Linked DNA regions of Polyangium spumosum. The main gene of each other region encodes a partner of the protein of the gene in region 2 in a complex. Links are inferred from orthologs where the notes say so. Each region holds a gene or a part of one and is shown on either strand. Other genes may lie near its edges. The genes, in order: secA, secY and secG.

What was found.
Region 1: the proteins of secY (region 2) and secA are in contact, whole or in part, in a crystal structure (PDB 3DIN), measured with the Thermotoga maritima proteins. The link is inferred for Polyangium spumosum from one-to-one orthologs. Residues at the interface, in WP_004081795.1 of Thermotoga maritima: Glu108, Gly109, Glu110, Glu111, Ala236, Glu237, Arg238, Arg239, Ile240, Thr241, Ile242, Gln243, Tyr244, Ala245, Arg246, Arg247, Val248, Thr249, Gly250, Arg251, Arg252, Val253, Tyr254, Gly256, Ala257, Ser258, Thr259, Tyr260, Leu261, Pro262; in WP_004082002.1 of Thermotoga maritima: Glu261, Ala262, Arg263, Lys300, Ala301, Arg302, Thr303, Ile304, Ile305, Leu323, Tyr324, Asp325, Pro326, Val329, Ser330, Tyr333, Ile336, Lys340, Phe345, Val349, Glu363, Phe364, Tyr374, Ser375, Gly376, Gly377, Glu393, Ile395, Thr482, Ser483.
Region 3: secY (region 2) and secG share a complex: the UniProt entries of both Escherichia coli proteins name them as parts of the sec protein translocase complex. The link is inferred for Polyangium spumosum from one-to-one orthologs.

What each region holds. Positions count from the first base shown.
Region 1 is NZ_WJIE01000003.1:783,810-789,675, reverse strand. The notes cover bases 634-4,193. They hold secA (preprotein translocase subunit SecA), read right to left. Parts: upstream 3,867-4,193; coding sequence 834-3,866; downstream 634-833. Other genes in these bases: GF068_RS13255 (class I SAM-dependent methyltransferase), read right to left, coding at 634-837. Also shown: more of GF068_RS13255, read right to left, coding at 1-633; GF068_RS13240 (hypothetical protein), read right to left, coding at 4,205-5,143; GF068_RS13235 (hypothetical protein), read right to left, coding at 5,217-5,866. UniProt on the Escherichia coli protein: Required for protein export, interacts with the SecYEG preprotein conducting channel.
Region 2 is NZ_WJIE01000006.1:211,067-216,177, reverse strand. What follows is about bases 1-2,805. They hold secY (preprotein translocase subunit SecY), read right to left. Parts: upstream 2,165-2,805; coding sequence 836-2,164; downstream 1-835. Other genes in these bases: rpmD (50S ribosomal protein L30), read right to left, coding at 2,698-2,805; rplO (50S ribosomal protein L15), read right to left, coding at 2,210-2,683; GF068_RS21855 (adenylate kinase), read right to left, coding at 181-819; infA (translation initiation factor IF-1), read right to left, coding at 1-184. Outside these bases: more of rpmD, read right to left, coding at 2,806-2,907; rplR (50S ribosomal protein L18), read right to left, coding at 3,583-3,942; rplF (50S ribosomal protein L6), read right to left, coding at 3,991-4,590; rpsH (30S ribosomal protein S8), read right to left, coding at 4,590-4,982; GF068_RS21815 (type Z 30S ribosomal protein S14), read right to left, coding at 4,987-5,111. UniProt on the Escherichia coli protein: The central subunit of the protein translocation channel SecYEG. Consists of two halves formed by TMs 1-5 and 6-10.
Region 3 is NZ_WJIE01000003.1:345,843-351,051, reverse strand. The notes cover bases 1,270-4,172. They hold secG (preprotein translocase subunit SecG), read right to left. Parts: upstream 2,899-4,172; coding sequence 2,641-2,898; downstream 1,270-2,640. Other genes in these bases: GF068_RS11420 (phosphoglycerate kinase), read right to left, coding at 3,716-4,172; tpiA (triose-phosphate isomerase), read right to left, coding at 2,928-3,719; GF068_RS11435 (glycosyltransferase family 39 protein), read right to left, coding at 1,270-2,632. In the rest of the region: GF068_RS43520 (hypothetical protein), read left to right, coding at 1-140; GF068_RS11445 (hypothetical protein), read left to right, coding at 159-515; GF068_RS11440 (acyltransferase), read right to left, coding at 520-1,161; more of GF068_RS11435, read right to left, coding at 1,166-1,269; more of GF068_RS11420, read right to left, coding at 4,173-4,948; gap (type I glyceraldehyde-3-phosphate dehydrogenase), read right to left, coding at 4,953-5,209. UniProt on the Escherichia coli protein: Subunit of the protein translocation channel SecYEG. Overexpression of some hybrid proteins has been thought to jam the protein secretion apparatus resulting in cell death; while this may be true it also results in FtsH-mediated degradation of SecY.

The DNA.
Region 1 (5,866 bases), on a different replicon or contig from region 2:
CGCGGTCGCCACGGCTGCGGCTGCGCGCTCCTCGGCGGATTTCTCGTCCGTGCGCCTGCGCTCGTCGTGCGCGGCGAGCGCGGTCTCGAGCTCCTTCACGCGCCCGGCGTCCGCGGCCTTCGCGCCCGTCGCCCCGATCGCGTCGCGCACCTCGGCGAGCGAGAGCTCCACGACGACGAACGCGTCGACGGAGACCTTGCGCTCGCTGGCGATGGCGATGAAGTGCTCGGGCTCCTCGGTCGCCTGGAGGAGCGACGTGTCGACGCTGACCTCGAGATCCGGGCCCGCGGCGAAGTCCGCCACCGTGTACCCGACGAACGGCGCTTGCCCGAGCATGCGCACGACCGGGAACTGGAGCGAGACGAGGTCGTAGAGCGCGTAATACCCGGGCGGCGACGCTTCTTTGTTGCGCTGCGCGGAGAGCGCGAGCAGCCGGCGGGACGCGTCGGGGTTCGGCGAGGCGATCACCGCGATGCCGGCCGAGCCGGCGAGCTTGCGCGCCCTGCGCAGCACCTCGGACGGGTCGGCGAAGATCGAGAGATCGGGCACCACGACCACGTCGAAGGCCCCGTCGCGCACGCCGAGGTCTCCTGCGAGCACCGCGTGCGTCACGTGCCGCTCGCGGTCCTGCGAGGTGCGCGTGAAGGCCTCGGCCGCGCGTGCTGCGTCGGGATCGTAGGCGTGGACGAGCCGCGCGCCGCGCTCGACGAGCCGCTCGGCGAGCTCCAGGGTCGCGTCTCCGAGCACGGCGACGCGACGCGCGCGGACGAAGCGCTCGAGGTAAGCCCCGAGCACCATCGACGGGTGGACTGGCCTGTTCGACGTGGCGGCGCTCATACGGACGCCTCGTCCTCTGCGCCGTGGCACTGCATGAAGGGCTTACCGCTGCCGCAGGGGCACTCCTGTTCGGCCTTGACGATCGGCTCTTGCGGGGGCGGCTCTTCGGAGGCGCCGGGCGGCAGCTCCTCGTCGTGGTGGGCCACGGCGTGCTCGAGCTGCGCGGCGTGGCGGGCGAGGTCTTGCTCCTCGATCGCCTGCTCCTCCTCCTCGCGACGCACCTTCATCGCGAAGACCTTGGTCATCACGTTCGACTGCACGCGCGCGACCATGGTCACGAAGAGGTTGTAGCCCTCCTTCTTGTACTCCTGCTTCGGGTCCTTCTGACCGTAGCCGCGCAGGCCGATGCCGTCGCGCAGGTGGTCCATGTCGGTCAGGTGATCGACCCAGGACTTGTCGAGCTCCTCCAGGTAGATGTGCCGGAAGATGCGCAGCAAGAGCTCCGTGCCGATCTCCTTCTCGCGGGCCTCGAAGGCCTTCTCGGCGCGGTCGTAGAGGTCCTCGGCGAGCTGCTGCGGGTCGGCGTGTTCGCTGATCTCGTCGGGCAGCTCGATCCCGAAGTGCTCGCGGAAGCCCTGGAAGATCCCGCCCCAGTCCCAGTCCTCCGGCGGCTTGCGGGGCGGGCAGCTCTCCTCGACCATCGCGCCGATGATGCGGTCCATCAGGTCGAGGAAGCGCTCGCGTTGCTCGGTGAGCGCGCGCGGGATCAGCTCCACGCACTCGTCGTAGATCTCGACCCCCTCGTCCTCGCGGCCCTCGAAGGTGATCTTCACGCCGTACCGCGTGTAGAGCTCCTTCTGCAGGTTCTCGGCCTCGACGAACTTCTCGACCTTCTCGAAGTCCTTGCGCGTCAGCGTGCGCGGGTTGCCGTCCTTGTCGCGCGGCGAGATCGGGTCGGCCGCGAACATGCCGAGCAGGTAGCCGACGTCCGGCACCACGTCCTCGACGAGCCTCGGGAGCGCCTTGATCGTGCGCTTCTCGCCCGTCGCCTTGCCCTCCTCGTCGACGATGTCGGGCGAGTAGCGCCCCACGAGCAGCTGCTGACGGATGTCGTAGATCGTCTTGCGCTGCGCGTTCATCACGTCGTCGTACTCGAGCAGGTTCTTGCGGATGTCGAAGTTGCGCTCTTCGACCTTCTTCTGCGCGTTCTCGACGCTCTTCGTGACCCAGGGGTGCTCGATGGGCTCGTCGTCGGGCATGCCCATCTTCTCCATGAGGTTCTTCACGCGGTCGCCCGCGAAGATCCGCATGAGGTCGTCCTCGAGCGACAGGTAGAACCGGCTCATGCCCGGGTCGCCCTGCCGGCCGGCGCGGCCGCGGAGCTGGTTGTCGATGCGCCGCGACTCGTGGCGCTCGGTGCCGATGATGTAGAGCCCGCCGATCTCGCGCACCTCGTTGCCCTCGGCCTCGCACTCCTTGCGGATCTGCTCGACGAGCTCCTCGTACGCCTCGGGCTCGGCCTCGGGGAGGCGGTTCTGCTCCTTGAAGCGCAGCTTCGCGAGCATCTCGGGGTTGCCGCCGAGGAGGATGTCGGTGCCGCGGCCGGCCATGTTCGTGCTGACCGTGATCGCGCCTTTGCGACCGGCCTGCGCCACGACGTAGGCCTCGTTCTCGTGCTGCTTGGCGTTCAGCACGCTGTGCTTGATCCCCTTCTTCGCGAGGATCTTCGCGATCGCGGTGCTCTTCTCGACGCTCGTCGTGCCGACCAGGATCGGCTGGCCCTTCTCGTGCTTCTCGATGATCTCGTTGACGACGGCGGTGAACTTCTCGCGCTCGGTCTTGTAGACGACGTCCTCGTCGTCCGTGCGGATGATGTTCTTGTTCGTCGGGATGATGACGACGTCGAGCTTGTACGTGCTGTGGAACTCCGAGGCCTCGGTGTCCGCCGTGCCCGTCATGCCCGAGAGCTTCTTGTAGATGCGGAAGAGGTTCTGGAACGTGATCGTCGCCATCGTGCGGCTCTCCTCCTGGATCCGCACGTTCTCCTTGGCCTCGACCGCCTGGTGCAGGCCGTCCGACCAGCGCCGACCCGCGAGCACGCGGCCGGTGAACTCGTCGACGATCATCACCTTGCCCTCCTTCACCAGGTAGTTGACGTCGCGCTTGTAGAGCGTGTGCGCGCGCAGGCACTGGTTCAGGATGTGCAGCGTCTCCAGGTTGATCGGGTCGTAGAGGTTCTTGCTCTTCAGGACCCCGATCGCGGAGAGCAGCTTCTCTGCGAGCTCGACGCCGTCGTCGGTGAGGGTGACGGAGTGGCCCTTCTCGTCGACGTTGAAGTGCTCCTCGTTGCGAAGGCGCGGGATGATCTCGTTGATGACGCGGTACTTGTCGCTCGACCGCTCGCCCTGGCCGCTGATGATGAGCGGCGTCCGGGCCTCGTCGATGAGGATGGAGTCGACCTCGTCGACGATCGCGTAGTTCAGCGGGCGCTGGTGGTAGTCGAGCGCCGAGAATTTCATGTTGTCGCGGAGGTAGTCGAAGCCGAACTCGTTGTTCTGGCCGTACGTGATGTCGCAGCGGTAGGCGTGCCGCTTGTCGACGTCGTTCTGCTGGTTGACGACCACGCCCGTGCTCAGGCCGAGGGCGCCGTAGAGCTTGCCCATCCACTCGGCGTCGCGCTTGGCGAGGTAGTCGTTCACGGTGATGACGTGCACGCCTTTGCCTTCGAGCGCGTTGAGGTAACAGGGCAGCGTCGCGACGAGCGTCTTGCCTTCGCCCGTGCGCATCTCGGCGATCGAGCCCTGGTGCAGGACCATGCCGCCGATGAGCTGCACGTCGTAGTGACGCATGCGGAGCACGCGCCTCGAGGCCTCGCGGCAGACGGCGAAGGCCGGGATGAGGATGTCGTCGAGCGTCGCGCCGTTGTCGAGCTTCGTCTTGAACTCGGCCGTCTTCGCCTGGAGCTCTGCGTCGGAGAGCTTCTTCAGGTCCTTCTCGAGGGCCCCGATGGCCTCGACCTTCGGTCGCATGCGGCGGATGGCACGATCGTGCGAGGTGCCGAAGATCTTCTTCATCGCCCAGGTGAGCATCGTCTTTCGCCTTGGTCGGATCGAGGTGTCGGGGGGATGGCGCGGAGCCTGCCGAACGTAGTCCGTACAGCAAGCGGGCGCAAATCCTGCGGTCCGCAACTGGTAACGATTCGGAGCGCTTCCCGCAACGGAGCGGAGCGACGTGGAGGGGAGCCCCCCACGTCGGGAAGACGAGTGCACGAGGAGGGAGTCGAACCCTCAATCCTTTCGGCGCCGGAACCTAAACCCGGTGCGTATGCCAGTTCCGCCACTCGTGCTCGGGGGCCGGCACTCTAGCAGCATGTCGCGGAGCTGCGCATCCTTCCAGCGAACGGCGGGATCTCCAGGGTTCGGGCGGCTCAGGGGGCCACGCAGACCTGGTTTTCGCACTTCGGCTTCAGCGGATCGAGGCAGTGCTCGTCCTTGTCGCACTGCACGCAGAGCTCACCTTTGCAGATCGGCAAGAGCGGGTCCTTGCAGTCGGCGTTCGCCAGGCAGACCACGCACTCGTTTTTGTCTTTGCAGACCGGGGTTTGTGGGTTCGTGCAGTCGGCGTTCGTCAGGCAGACCTGACAGTTTCTCCCGTCGCAGATCGGCTCGGCGGCGCCGCAGTGCGTGTTCGTCAGGCACTCCACGCAGGAGTTGTCGGACAGGTCGCAGACGGGTTTGCCCGGGTCCTCGCAGTTCGCGTCCGACGTGCAGGCCGAGTGGCACTTCGCGTCGGTCCCGCAGAGCGAGCCGGACGGGCAGTGGGCGTCGACCAGGCACTCCTTGCATTCGCCTTTTTGCTGGTCGCAGATCGGCGAGACGACGGCGCAGTCCGCGTTCGTCGCGCAGGCGCCGCACTGCTTGCGCACCGGATCGCAGATCGGCTTCTTGTTGTCCTTGCAGTCGGCGTTCGTCACGCATCCGAGGCACGCGCCCGTGGCCACGTCGCAGATCGGCGAGTCGCCGGGGCAGTCGCCGTTCGTGGCGCACTTCGGCTCGCACTTGAAATCGCGCGGGAAACACGCCTCGGCGACGGCGCAGTGCTCCGTCGTCGCGCACTCCTCGCAGCGACCGAGCACGCAGAGCGGCTCGTTCGAGGGGCAATCTGCGTTGCTCGCGCACTCGATGCAGCCGTACGCCGGGCTGCAGCCGGCGGCGCACTTCTCGCCGCCGAACGAGCAGGTGTCGTTGTTGTTGCTGCTGCCGGACGTGCCGTCGCCGTCCGAGCCGCAGGCGGCGGCGAGCACGGCCGTGGCGGCGAGCGTCACGCTCGCTGCGAGCCAGGATTTCCAAAGACGCAAGTTCATCATGGTCACCTCTCGGGGGGAGGCTCGAAAGAAAGCCTAGGTTTTACGGGGATCGGGGAAGTCGGGGAAAGACGGATCAGCGGGCGACGAACACGCCGCGCAGGTCCTCGGTCTGCGAGATCGGCACGCCGTCCTTCATCGACGTCGCGCGGAACTGGTAGATCATGCCCGGGGTCAGCGCTTCGCCGCCGTATTGCACGGTCACGTCCTTCGAGCCGCTCACGCTCGGCACGGCCAGGTCTTCCCAGACCAGCACGCCGAACGCGTCGAACACGCGCAGCTCGTACATGTCCTCGCTCGAGTCGTCGGCCCAGACGAACGTGGGCGTGCCCGTCACCTCTTCGATCGCGTCCTTGCCGGGCGAGACCGTCGCGAGCGAGCCCGTCACCTTGAAGCCCTCCGCGAGCGTGATGTTCTGGCCGGCGACCTCGATGTGGACGATCTGCGTGCCGCCGATGGAGGTGTCGGGATCACGCACGAGGCCGTCGTTTTCGAAGGCCGCGAGGACGACGTACTTGCCGTCGGGCACGTCGTTGAACACGAAGTCGCCGGTCACGTTGCCCACGCGCAGCCCCTTCGGCACCTCGCCGCGCGCCGCGTTCTCGACGAACGTGTCCTCCAGCGCCAGCACCACGCTCGTCACGCTGTTGCCGTTGCCGTTCACGATGGAGAGCTTGCCCGAGACGTCCGCCGTCGCCGCGCTCGAGATACGGAGCTCCACGTTCT
Region 2 (5,111 bases):
CGCCGGGCAAAATCTTGATGTAGTACTGACGCATCCGGCCGCTGATGGTCGCGAGAACCCCGAGACCATTGTCGGCCTTTACCCGAAACATCGCGTTCGGGAGAGCTTCCTGCACGACGCCATCGAACTCGAGCTTGTCGCCCTTCGGTTCCTTCGCGGGTTTCGCTTGGTTCGATCGCCTCATGACTCTTCCGACTGCGCTCGGCCAAGGGCCCCTAGCACCCTCGCCGTGACCTCCTCAGGCTTGCCGACGCCGTCGACCCGCCGGAGGAGACCTTTTGCTTCGTAGTAGGGCAGGAGCGCCGCCGTCATCGCCTCGTACGCATCGAGACGCTTTCCGACGGCCTCCGGCCTATCGTCCGCCCGATGCTCTAGCTCGGCATCCGGGGGCGGCGGATTATAGACGAGATGGTAGATCTGTCCAGACCTTTTGTCGGTCCGACGGTGGATCAACCGCTCCTCCAGGAGAGATCGCGCCACATCGAGCTGCAAAACAGCATCGATCGCGAGGCCCCGACCCGCAAGCAGACGCTCGAGCGCCTCGGCCTGGGGGACCGTCCGCGGAAAACCGTCCAGCAAGAACCCGTTCTTGCAGTCCGCGTCGTCGATGCGCTTGTCGATGAGCTCGATCATCGCCTCGTCCGGAACGAGGCCGCCCGCGTCCATGATGGCGCGGTAACGAGGATCGAGCGTGCCGGCCGCCTTGGCCGCACGAAGCATGTCCCCCGTCGAGATCTGCGGGACCCCAAACTTGCCGCAGAGCACCTTCGCCTGCGTGCCTTTGCCCGAGCCAGGAGGGCCAACCAAGATCACGATCATCCGAAGATCCCCCTTCTCATCCCTCGGGGAGGCGCCGCGCACGAATGCGGCTCGCCCCAGGGCCGGTGAGCCCTTCGTAGCTGCGCGTGATGAGCTGCGCCTCGATCTGATTGACCGTATCCAGCGCAACACCCACGACAATCATGAGCGACGTCCCGCCAAACGTGATCTGCACGCGCAGGAGGTCGCCGACGATGGCCGGCACGACACACACGGCCGCGACGTACATCGCGCCGCCAAACGTGATGCGGTTCATCACGCCCTGGATGTAGTCCGCCGTCTGCTTGCCAGGCCGAATCCCAGGGATGTTCGCCTGCTGCTTCTTCAGGTTCTCCGCCACGTCGACCGGCTGGAACGTGACGCTCGTGTAGAAGTAACAGAAGAACACGATCAGGAGCGCGTAGCCGGTGTTGAACACCCAGCCTCCACCGCTCACGATCGACTGGAGCTTGTCCGCGCCCGGCACGTTCATGTTCGCCAGCGTCGCGGGGAACATGAGCAGCGAGGAGGCGAAGATCGGCGGGATCGTGCCCGCCGTGTTCACCTTGAGCGGCAAGTGCGCGTTCTGCGCGCCGTACACGCGCCGCCCCACCTGCCGACGCGAGTACACGATCGGGATCTGCCGGCGCCCGTTCTCGAAGAACGCGATCACCGCGATCGCCCCGACGACGAACGCCGCGACCGCCGCGATCGTGAGCGGCTGGATGTTGCCCGCGTTCGTCGCGAGATAGCTGCCCACCCAGCCCGGCACGCCCGTCACGATGCCCGCGAAGATCAGGAGCGAGATGCCGTTGCCGATCCCGCGCTCCGTGATCTGCTCGCCGATCCACATGAGGAACGCCGTCCCCGTGGTCAGCGTGATCATCGTCATCAGCTGAAAGCCGATCCCGGGGTGCGTCACGATGCCCGCGCCGGCATCCGAGGCCGACCAGCCCTCGACGAGCTTGGCGCTGCCATACGCCTGGAAGAGCGACAGCGCGACCGTGCCGTAGCGCGTGTACTGGTCGATCTTGCGGCGCCCCTGCTCTCCCTCTTTGCGCAGCTCGTCGATGGGCTTGTAGACCATGCCCATCAACTGGATGATGATCGATGCCGAGATGTACGGCATGATCCCCAGCGCAAAGAGGGAGAAGTTCTCCAGCGCGCCGCCGGAGAACATGTTGAAGAAGTTCAGCAATCCGCCCGACTGCTTCGCCATGTACTTCGACATGGCGGCGCGGTCGACGCCGGGGACCGTGACGAAGACCCCGATGCGGTACACGGCCAGCATCACGAGGGTGAAGATCACCCTGCGCCGGAGCTCCGGGACCTTGTGGAAGTTCGCAATTCCCGCGAGTGTGGCCATGGTACGTCGGTGTGCTGCCTTGGGGGGGCTCGGGCCGAAAGGACGTTAGGCTTGCGCCGAAGCCTTGCCAGGCGCAAGCACGATCGCCTTGCCGCCCGCCGCCTCGATCTTGGCGATCGCGCTCTTCGAGAACCGGTGCGCCGTCACGGTGAGCTTCTTCGTGAGCTCGCCGTCGCCGAGCACCTTGATCAGGTCGTAACGACCCTGGAGAAGGCGCTTGCCCTCCATCGCTTCCTGATTCACGTCCGCGCCAGCCTCGAAGATCTCGAGGTCGCCGACGTTCACGTTCGCGACGATCGCCGCGAGCGGGTTGCGGAAGCCGCGCTTCGGGAGGCGGCGCTGGATCGGGGTCTGGCCGCCCTGGAAGTGCTTCTTGCCGATGTTGCCCGTCGACCGGGCCTTCTGGCCCTTCTGGCCGCGCCCCGCCGTCTTGCCGAGGCCGGAGCCCACGCCGCGACCGACGCGGGTCTCCTTCTTGTTGGCGCCTTCCGGGGCCTGAAGCTTCGAGAGGATGTCCATGCTGCTACGCTTCCTTACTTCGACGCCTGCGCGCCGTTGCCGTCGACTTCCTCGACCGAAACGAGGTGGAGCACCTTCTTGACCATGCCACGGAACGAGGGCGTGTTGGCCACGAGCACCTCACTGCCCGGCTTGCGGAGGCCGAGGCCCCGCAAAACCTTGCGCGTGTGCTCGGTCTGGTTCGTCATGCTGCCCGTCTGCCGCACGCGGAGATGGCTCTTCACGGCGTACCTCCTTCACCCCCCTGCGGGTTGCGAGCCGGAGGCATCTGGCTGGCGCGACGACGGTTCGTCCCGCCCGTCACGCCAGCACCCTTGCGCTGCCAACCCACATCGTCCACCTGCATCGAGCGCCGGCCCGCGACCTGCTCCACGCTCGTCAGCGCCTTGAGGGCCGCCACCGTCGCGTGAACGACGTTGTGCGGGTTGCTCGTGCCGAGCGACTTCGAGAGAACGTCGTGGATGCCCGCGGACTCGACGACCGCGCGCACCGCGCCGCCCGCGATGACGCCCGTTCCAGGGCTCGCCGGCTTGAGGAGCACCTTGCCCGCGCCGACGTGCCCGAACGCGTCGTGCGGGATCGTCGCCCCGTCGAGCGGGATGCGGAAGATGTTCTTGCGGGCCTGGTCGTTGCCCTTCCGGATCGCCTCCGGGACCTCGTTGGCCTTGCCCAGGCCGACGCCCACATGTCCCGACTCGTCGCCCACTACGACGAGCGCCGAGAAGCTGAAGCGCCGCCCGCCCTTCACGACCTTGGCGACGCGGTTGATGTGGATCACCCGCTCCTTGAGCTTTTCTTCGTCGACCTGATCGAACGCCATACCGTGCCTTCTTCGTCGTCCGTGAAGTCTTCGCTATCGCCCGAGACCCGAGACCCCCGCGGGTCCGGCGCCTGCGGGGCTAGAACTCGAGCCCCGCCTCTCGCGCGGCCTGAGCGAGGGCGCTCACGCGCCCGTGATAGAGGTAGCCGTTCCGATCGAACACGACACGGTCGATCTTCTTCGACTTGCAGATCTTGGCGATGAGCGCCCCGACCTTCTTCGCCGCGTCGACCTTGTTGTCGTTGTCGAGCGTGCCCTTGAGGTCCTTCGACAGCGTCGACGCATGCGCGACGGTCTGACCCGTCGTGTCGTCGATCACCTGCGCGTAGATGTGCTTCGCGCTGCGGAAGACGGTGAGGCGCGGGCGAGCGGTCGAGCCGTTCACCTTCTTGCGAATGCGGAGCTTGCGGCGCTCCCGTCCGACGATCTTCATAGCCATGGTCGTAACCCCGTACCTGTAGGGGCGACACGAGGTCGCCCCGCTCGGTTACTTCTTGCCGCCCTTACCGCCAGCCTTACCGGCCTTCTCGCGAACGCGCTCGCCGCGATAACGAACGCCCTTGCCACCGTAGGGCTCCGGCGGACGGAAGCCGCGGATCGTCGCAGCCGTCTGCCCGATGAGCTCCTTGTCGGCGCCATTCAGGACGAGGACGGTGCCCTTCGAATCCGCAGGGATCGTCGCCGTGAGGCCCTTCGGCACGTTGAACACGACCGGGTGCGAATACCCGAGCGCGAACGTGAGCGTCGTGCCCTTCAAGTCGACACGGTAACCGGTGCCCTTCAGCTCGAGCACCCGCTCGTAGCCGTCGGACGCACCCTTCACCATGCCGGCGAGCAGCGCACGCACGAGCCCCTGCAGCCGCGAGCCATCACGCCCGGGGGCCGTCGAGGTCACGTGCACCTTGGCGCCGTCGACCTTCACTTCGACCGAGGCGGGCAGCTCGCGCGCGAGCTGCCCCTTGGCGCCCTTGACCTCGAGCTTGCGCCCCTGCACCGCCACGGTGACGCCCTTGGGGACGTCCACCGGCCGCTTGCCGATGCGCGAGGTCTTGGCGGTCTCGCTTTGTTGCGTCGTAGCCGTCTGCATCACCACACCTCGCAGAGGAGCTCGCCTCCGAGCTTGTTTTTGCGGGCGTCGCGGTCGCTCATCAGGCCGTGGGAGGTGCTCAGGATCGAGATCCCGAGCCCGGAGAGCACGCGGGGGATGCGGTCGTGCTTGACGTACACGCGTCGCCCCGGGCGGCTCACCCGACGGACGCCGTCGATCGCGCTCGAGCGGTCACGCCCGTACTTCAGCACGATCGTCAGCTTCCCAGAGTTGCTTTCACTCGGCCGCACATCCGCGATGTAACCCTCGGACTTGAGGATCTCGGCAACGGCCTGCTTCATTTTGCTTGCAGGAACCTCGGTCCGATCGTGCCGCGCAAGGGCAGCGTTCCGGATCCGGGTCAGCATGTCGGCGATCGGATCGGTCATCATGGCATCACCAGCTCGCCTTGATCACGCCCGGCAGCTCGCCTCGGAGCGCGAACGTACGAAGACAGATGCGGCAGAGCTCGAAATCGCGGTAATAAGCCCGCGAACGGCCGCACACCTTGCAACGGTTCC
Region 3 (5,209 bases), on a different replicon or contig from region 2:
TCTCCGGCGGAGGCGGGAGCTTCTCGGGGCCGGCGCTGGCCCCCGTGCCGACGAACAACCCGTTCTACCTCCTCGGGCGGTCGGCGGGCGCCCAGGAATGCGCGGATCTGCGCGCGATCATGTTCTATCAGCCCAACTGACGATCGAGGCAAACCATCATGAAAAAAGCTCTCCCGGTCGTTCTCGCTCTCGGCGTCGTCGGCGGCGCCGGCGTGGCGGCGTTCGCCTACATGAAGAAGCCCGAGCGCGCTGCCTGCGTGCGGATCGCCGACCTCTGCGGCGAAAAAAACGGGACGAAGGAGGACCTCGACCGCTGCGTCGAGGAGGTCGAGCAATGGCGCAAGGTCGCCGGCGAGGAGCCGGTTGACAAGGGCATCGAGTGCGTCGACGAGGCCAAGACGTGCGGCGAAGCCATGGGCTGCGTCGCGGGCGCCGGCATGAAGGGTTTTCAGAACGTCGTCGACGACTTCTTCAAGGGCCTCGGCAAGGGGCTCGGCGGCGGCGAAAAGAAGTAGCGCCTCAACCCCTCAGGTAGGCTTTCCCCGCCGCCCGCCCGCCCGAAGGCAAGGGCGCCTCTTCGTCGAGGTCGAGGCAACGGACGATCCCTCCCTCGACCCGATATCGATATCCACTCTCGGGACAAACCATGACGCCGTCGGGCCCGGGCCGGCCGAGCTTCTGCCCGTGCCGGCTCATGGTCCCCGTCCGCCGCGCAGGGACGCCGGTCACGAGCGCATAATCAGGGACGTCGCGCGTGACGAGCGCGCCCGCGCCGACGAACGCATATCGACCCACGGTCGTGCCGCACACGATCGTCGCATTTGCGCCGATCGTCGCGCCGCGGCGGATCAAGGTCTTCTCGTAGAGGCCCCGGCGATCGAGCTCCGCGCGCGGGTTCGTGACGTTCGTCAGGACGCAGGAGGGGCCGAGGAACACGGCGTCCTCGACGATCGTGCCCTCGTAGAGCGAGACATGGTTCTGGATACGCACGTCGTCCCCGACGACGACGCCGCCTGCGACGAAGACGCCCTGGCCGAGCACGCACCGCCGGCCAATACGAGCGCCCGGCATGACATGGCAGAAGTGCCAGATTCGTGTGCCTTCGCCAAGACACGAGGGCTCGTCGACGATGGCGGAGGGGTGGACGGAAGGTGGTTGCATCGAATCAATGGCTCCCGTACTGCCAGAGCCCGAACGGCCCAACGACGGCGCGCGGCGGGCCGAGCTCACGCGCGGCAGGGCTCGAGGTGCGGCCGAGGAGGAAACGCGCGCGTGTCTCTTCGAGGCGGCGCGGGAGGCCCTCGGGGGCGTCGAAGCTCGAGGCCGCGGCGGGTTTGCGAGGATCGAGGTCACGATCGAGGACGACGTCCTCGGGGCGGCCGAGCGCAGCGGTCACGGCGAAATGGCCATAATCGCGCACCTCGACGAGGATCCGCTCGCCAGGCGGGACGAGCGCACGCGCGGCGGCGCCGATGGCGACCTCGTCGGCGCGCGGGACGAAGCCCTCGCCGCGATACCAGCGGCGCACGATGACGAGGCTGAAGACGAGGAGCAAGGCCGCCGCCACGCCCGCGCCGAGGCGAGCCTTTTGGCTCGCGCGAGGGAGCAAGGTGGCCGCGAGGTCGCCGACGAGCAGCGCGCAGAGCAGCAGGCCCACGAGGAGCGCACGCTCGGGGTGATGGGTCGGCGCGCCATCCTTGACGAGCGCCGCCGAGAGCGCGAGGAGCTGGAAGACGGCGAGGGCGAGCGGGCGAGCGTAAGGACGAAGGGTCTCCCGCGCCGAGGCGCGGAGCGTCGGCAGCGCGGCGAGCCCGAGGAGAATGGCGAGCGCAAAAAAGAGCTCGGGCTCGTGGCGAGCCATGGCAATCGGATAGGCAAAGAGGCGCGCGAGAGGAGCGTCGTCCCCGCCGCCGAGGGCGCGGCGATACGCGGCGACGCGGTCGAGGGAGTCGAAGGCATTGCCGCGGGCGAAGTGGTTCCACGTGACCCAGAGCAGAGGGCCGAGCGCCGCGACGGTCGCCCCGACGAAGTAGAGGGCGCGGTCCCGCGCGTGGAAGGAGCGGTCCGCGTCGCGCAGGGCGTCGAGGGTGGTGAGGGCGGCGAACGCCGCCGCGATGGGCCAGACGTCGTAACGCGAGAGCGTGGCGCCGAGCAGCGCGAGGCCGCCGAAGAGGCGCGCGCGCGGGTCACGCGGGCCCACGAGGGAGGCCATCGCGAAGAGGGTGAGCGCCGCGGTGGGCAGCTCGGGGACGGTGGCGACGCCGAGGCGCGCGCTCCAGGGGAAAGCAGCGGCGAGGACGGCGCCGAGCAGCGCCGCCGTGCGGTTCTTCGCGAGGCGCTGCGCGGCGAGCGCGACGAGCACCGCCGAGATCACGCCGAGGAGGAAGGCCGTGATACGAGCGACGAGCAGCGTGCGCCCGGCGCCGAGCATCGCGGCGCCCGTGATCCAGAAGGGGAAGGGCAACCAGCTCGTGCCGGTCGGGTCGAGCTTCGGCTTGAACGCGAACTCCTGCGCGATGACGACGCGCGCGAAATCGTCATCGCTGACCGCGCGGAAGCCGGTGGCGATCACGATCGCCACGGCGATCGTCTTGACGAGCGCGACGAGCGCGAGATCGCGCTTGCGATCCACCGCGGGGGCTACTTGCCTTGCTGGGTCTCGAACTGCTTGAGCTCGCGGTCACCCGCGGAGGACAGGTACGCGAGGGACATGCTGGTGAGCATGAAGATCGCGGCGCAGATGGCGGTGAGGCGCGTCATGAAGTTGCCCGCGCCGCGCCCGCCGAAGACCTGCGCGCCGCCGCCGAACGACGAGCCGAGGCCGCCGCCGCGGCCCTGCTGCAGGAGCACCACGAGGATCAGGAAGAAACAAACGATGACGTGGAGGACGTTCAGCACGGAGGTCAGCATCGGCGCTCGGCGACGTTCTACCCTCGTTCCGCCGCTTCCGCCAGCCGCTCGGCGCTGTCGATGATCTTGCCGAAGCCAGCCGCGTCGAGGGAGGCGCCGCCGACGAGGGCGCCGTCGACGTCGATCTGGCCGAGCAGGCCCTCGGCGTTGTCGGCCTTCACGCTGCCGCCGTAAAGGATCCGCGTGGACGTGGCGAGCTCCTCGGAGACGCTCGCCAGCAGGCCGCGGATCATGGCGTGGACCTCCTGCGCGTCCTCGGGGCGGGCGACCTTGCCCGTCCCGATCGCCCAGACCGGCTCGTACGCGATGACCCCGACGCCCGGGCGCTTGGCGAGCTCGTCGAGGAAGGCGCGCGTCTGGCGCTCGACGACCTCGAGCGTCTTTCCTGCGTCGCGCTCCTCCAGCGTCTCGCCGACGCAGGCGATCGGGCGGAGCTCGGCGCGCAGGGCCGCGGCGACCTTGCGCTCGATGAGCTCGTCGGTCTCGCCGAAGATCTGCCGGCGCTCGCTGTGGCCGAGGATCACCCAGGTCGCGCCGGAGTCTTTCAACATCGACGCGCTGATCTCGCCGGTGAAGGCGCCGGCGGGCTCGGGGTGCATGTTCTGCGCGCCGAGCATGACCGCGCTCTTCGACTCCCAGAGCTCGTGCGCGGCCGCGGCGAGCGCCGTGAACGGCGGGCAAATCACGACGTCGACGCGGGCCGAGCGGCGCGCCGCCTCGACCACGCCCATGGCCAGGCTGCACGCGTCCTGGCCACCGGCGTTCATCTTCCAGTTGCCCGCGATGAGGGGGCGGCGCGCGACGTTCACGACGCTTCCTCCGCCACGGCCGAGCGGAGCGCTTCCACGCCCGGCAGCTTCCGGCCCTCGATGAGCTCGAGCGCAGCGCCGCCGCCGGTCGAGATGTGATCCATGCCCTTGGCGATGTCCTCGCCCGCGGCACGGACCGCCGCCGCGCTGTCGCCGCCGCCGACGACGGTGAAACCCTCGGCGCGGCTCATGACGCGGGCGATCTCGAAGGTGCCGTTCGAGAACGCCTTCGACTCGAAGAGGCCCATGGGGCCGTTCCAGAAGACGGTCTTCGCGCGATCGATCGCGCCGCCGAAGAGCTCGACGGTCTTCGGGCCGATGTCGAGCGCCATGGTGCCGTCGGGGATCCTGTCCACGCTCACGGCCGTGCCGCTCTCCGCGTCGAGGCCCTTGGCCACGACGACGTCGACGGGCAGCAGCACCGAGGCCCCGCGATCACGCGCCTTCTGCAGGATCGTGCGGGCGAGCGGGAGCTTGTCGTCCTCGATCTTGCTCGACGCGACCTTCTTGCCGAGCGCCGCGAGGAACGTGTTGGCCATGGCGCCGCCGATGCAGAGCGTGTCGACGACGTTGAGCAGCGACTCGACGACGGCGATCTTGTCCGAGACCTTCGCGCCGCCGAGCACCGCGACGTAGGGCTTCTCGGGCCGATCGAGCAGGCGCGCGAGCGAGCGCAGCTCCTTCAGCATGAGCAGGCCGGCGCCGCGATCCCGGATCATGCGCGGCAAGGCGTGCACCGAGGCGTGGGCGCGGTGGGCCGCGCCGAACGCGTCGTTCACGTAGATGTCGCAGAGCTCGGCGAGCTGACGCGCGAAGTTCTCCTCGTCCTTCTCCTCCTCCTCGTGGAAGCGGAGGTTCTCGAGCAGGCAGACCTGGCCGGTGCGCAGGTCGTGGATGACCTTCTTCGGCCCGTCGCCGACGCAGTCGTCGGTCAGGTGCACCTCGTAGCCCGTGAGCTCGGCGAGGCGCGCGCCGGCGGGCTCGAGCGACGAGCCCTCGTGCTTGCCGGGCTTCGGCCGGCCGAGGTGCGAGGCGAGGATGACCTTCGCGCCCGCGTCCATCACGAGCTTGATCGTGGGCAGCGACTCGCGGATGCGCGCGTCGTCGGTGATCGCGCCCGTCTTCTTGTCGAGCGGGACGTTGAAGTCGACGCGGATGAAGACGCGCTTGTTGGCGAGTCCAGAGTCCTTGGCGAGGTCCTCGATCGTGCGGATGCCGGTGAGCTTCATGGCCTCACACGCCCTTCGCGACCATGAGCTTCGCGAGGTCGATCATGCGCTGCGAGAAGCCCCACTCGTTGTCGTACCAGGAGAAGATCTTCGCGAACCGGTCGCCGACGTGTTGCGTGAGCGTGGCGTCGAAGATGCTCGAGTGCGGGTTGCCGATGTAGTCGCCCGAGACGAGCGGGAGCTCGGTGTACTGGAGGACGCCCTTCATCGGGCCCTCGGCCGCGCGCTTCATGGCGGCGTGGATCGCGTCCTTCGAGAGCG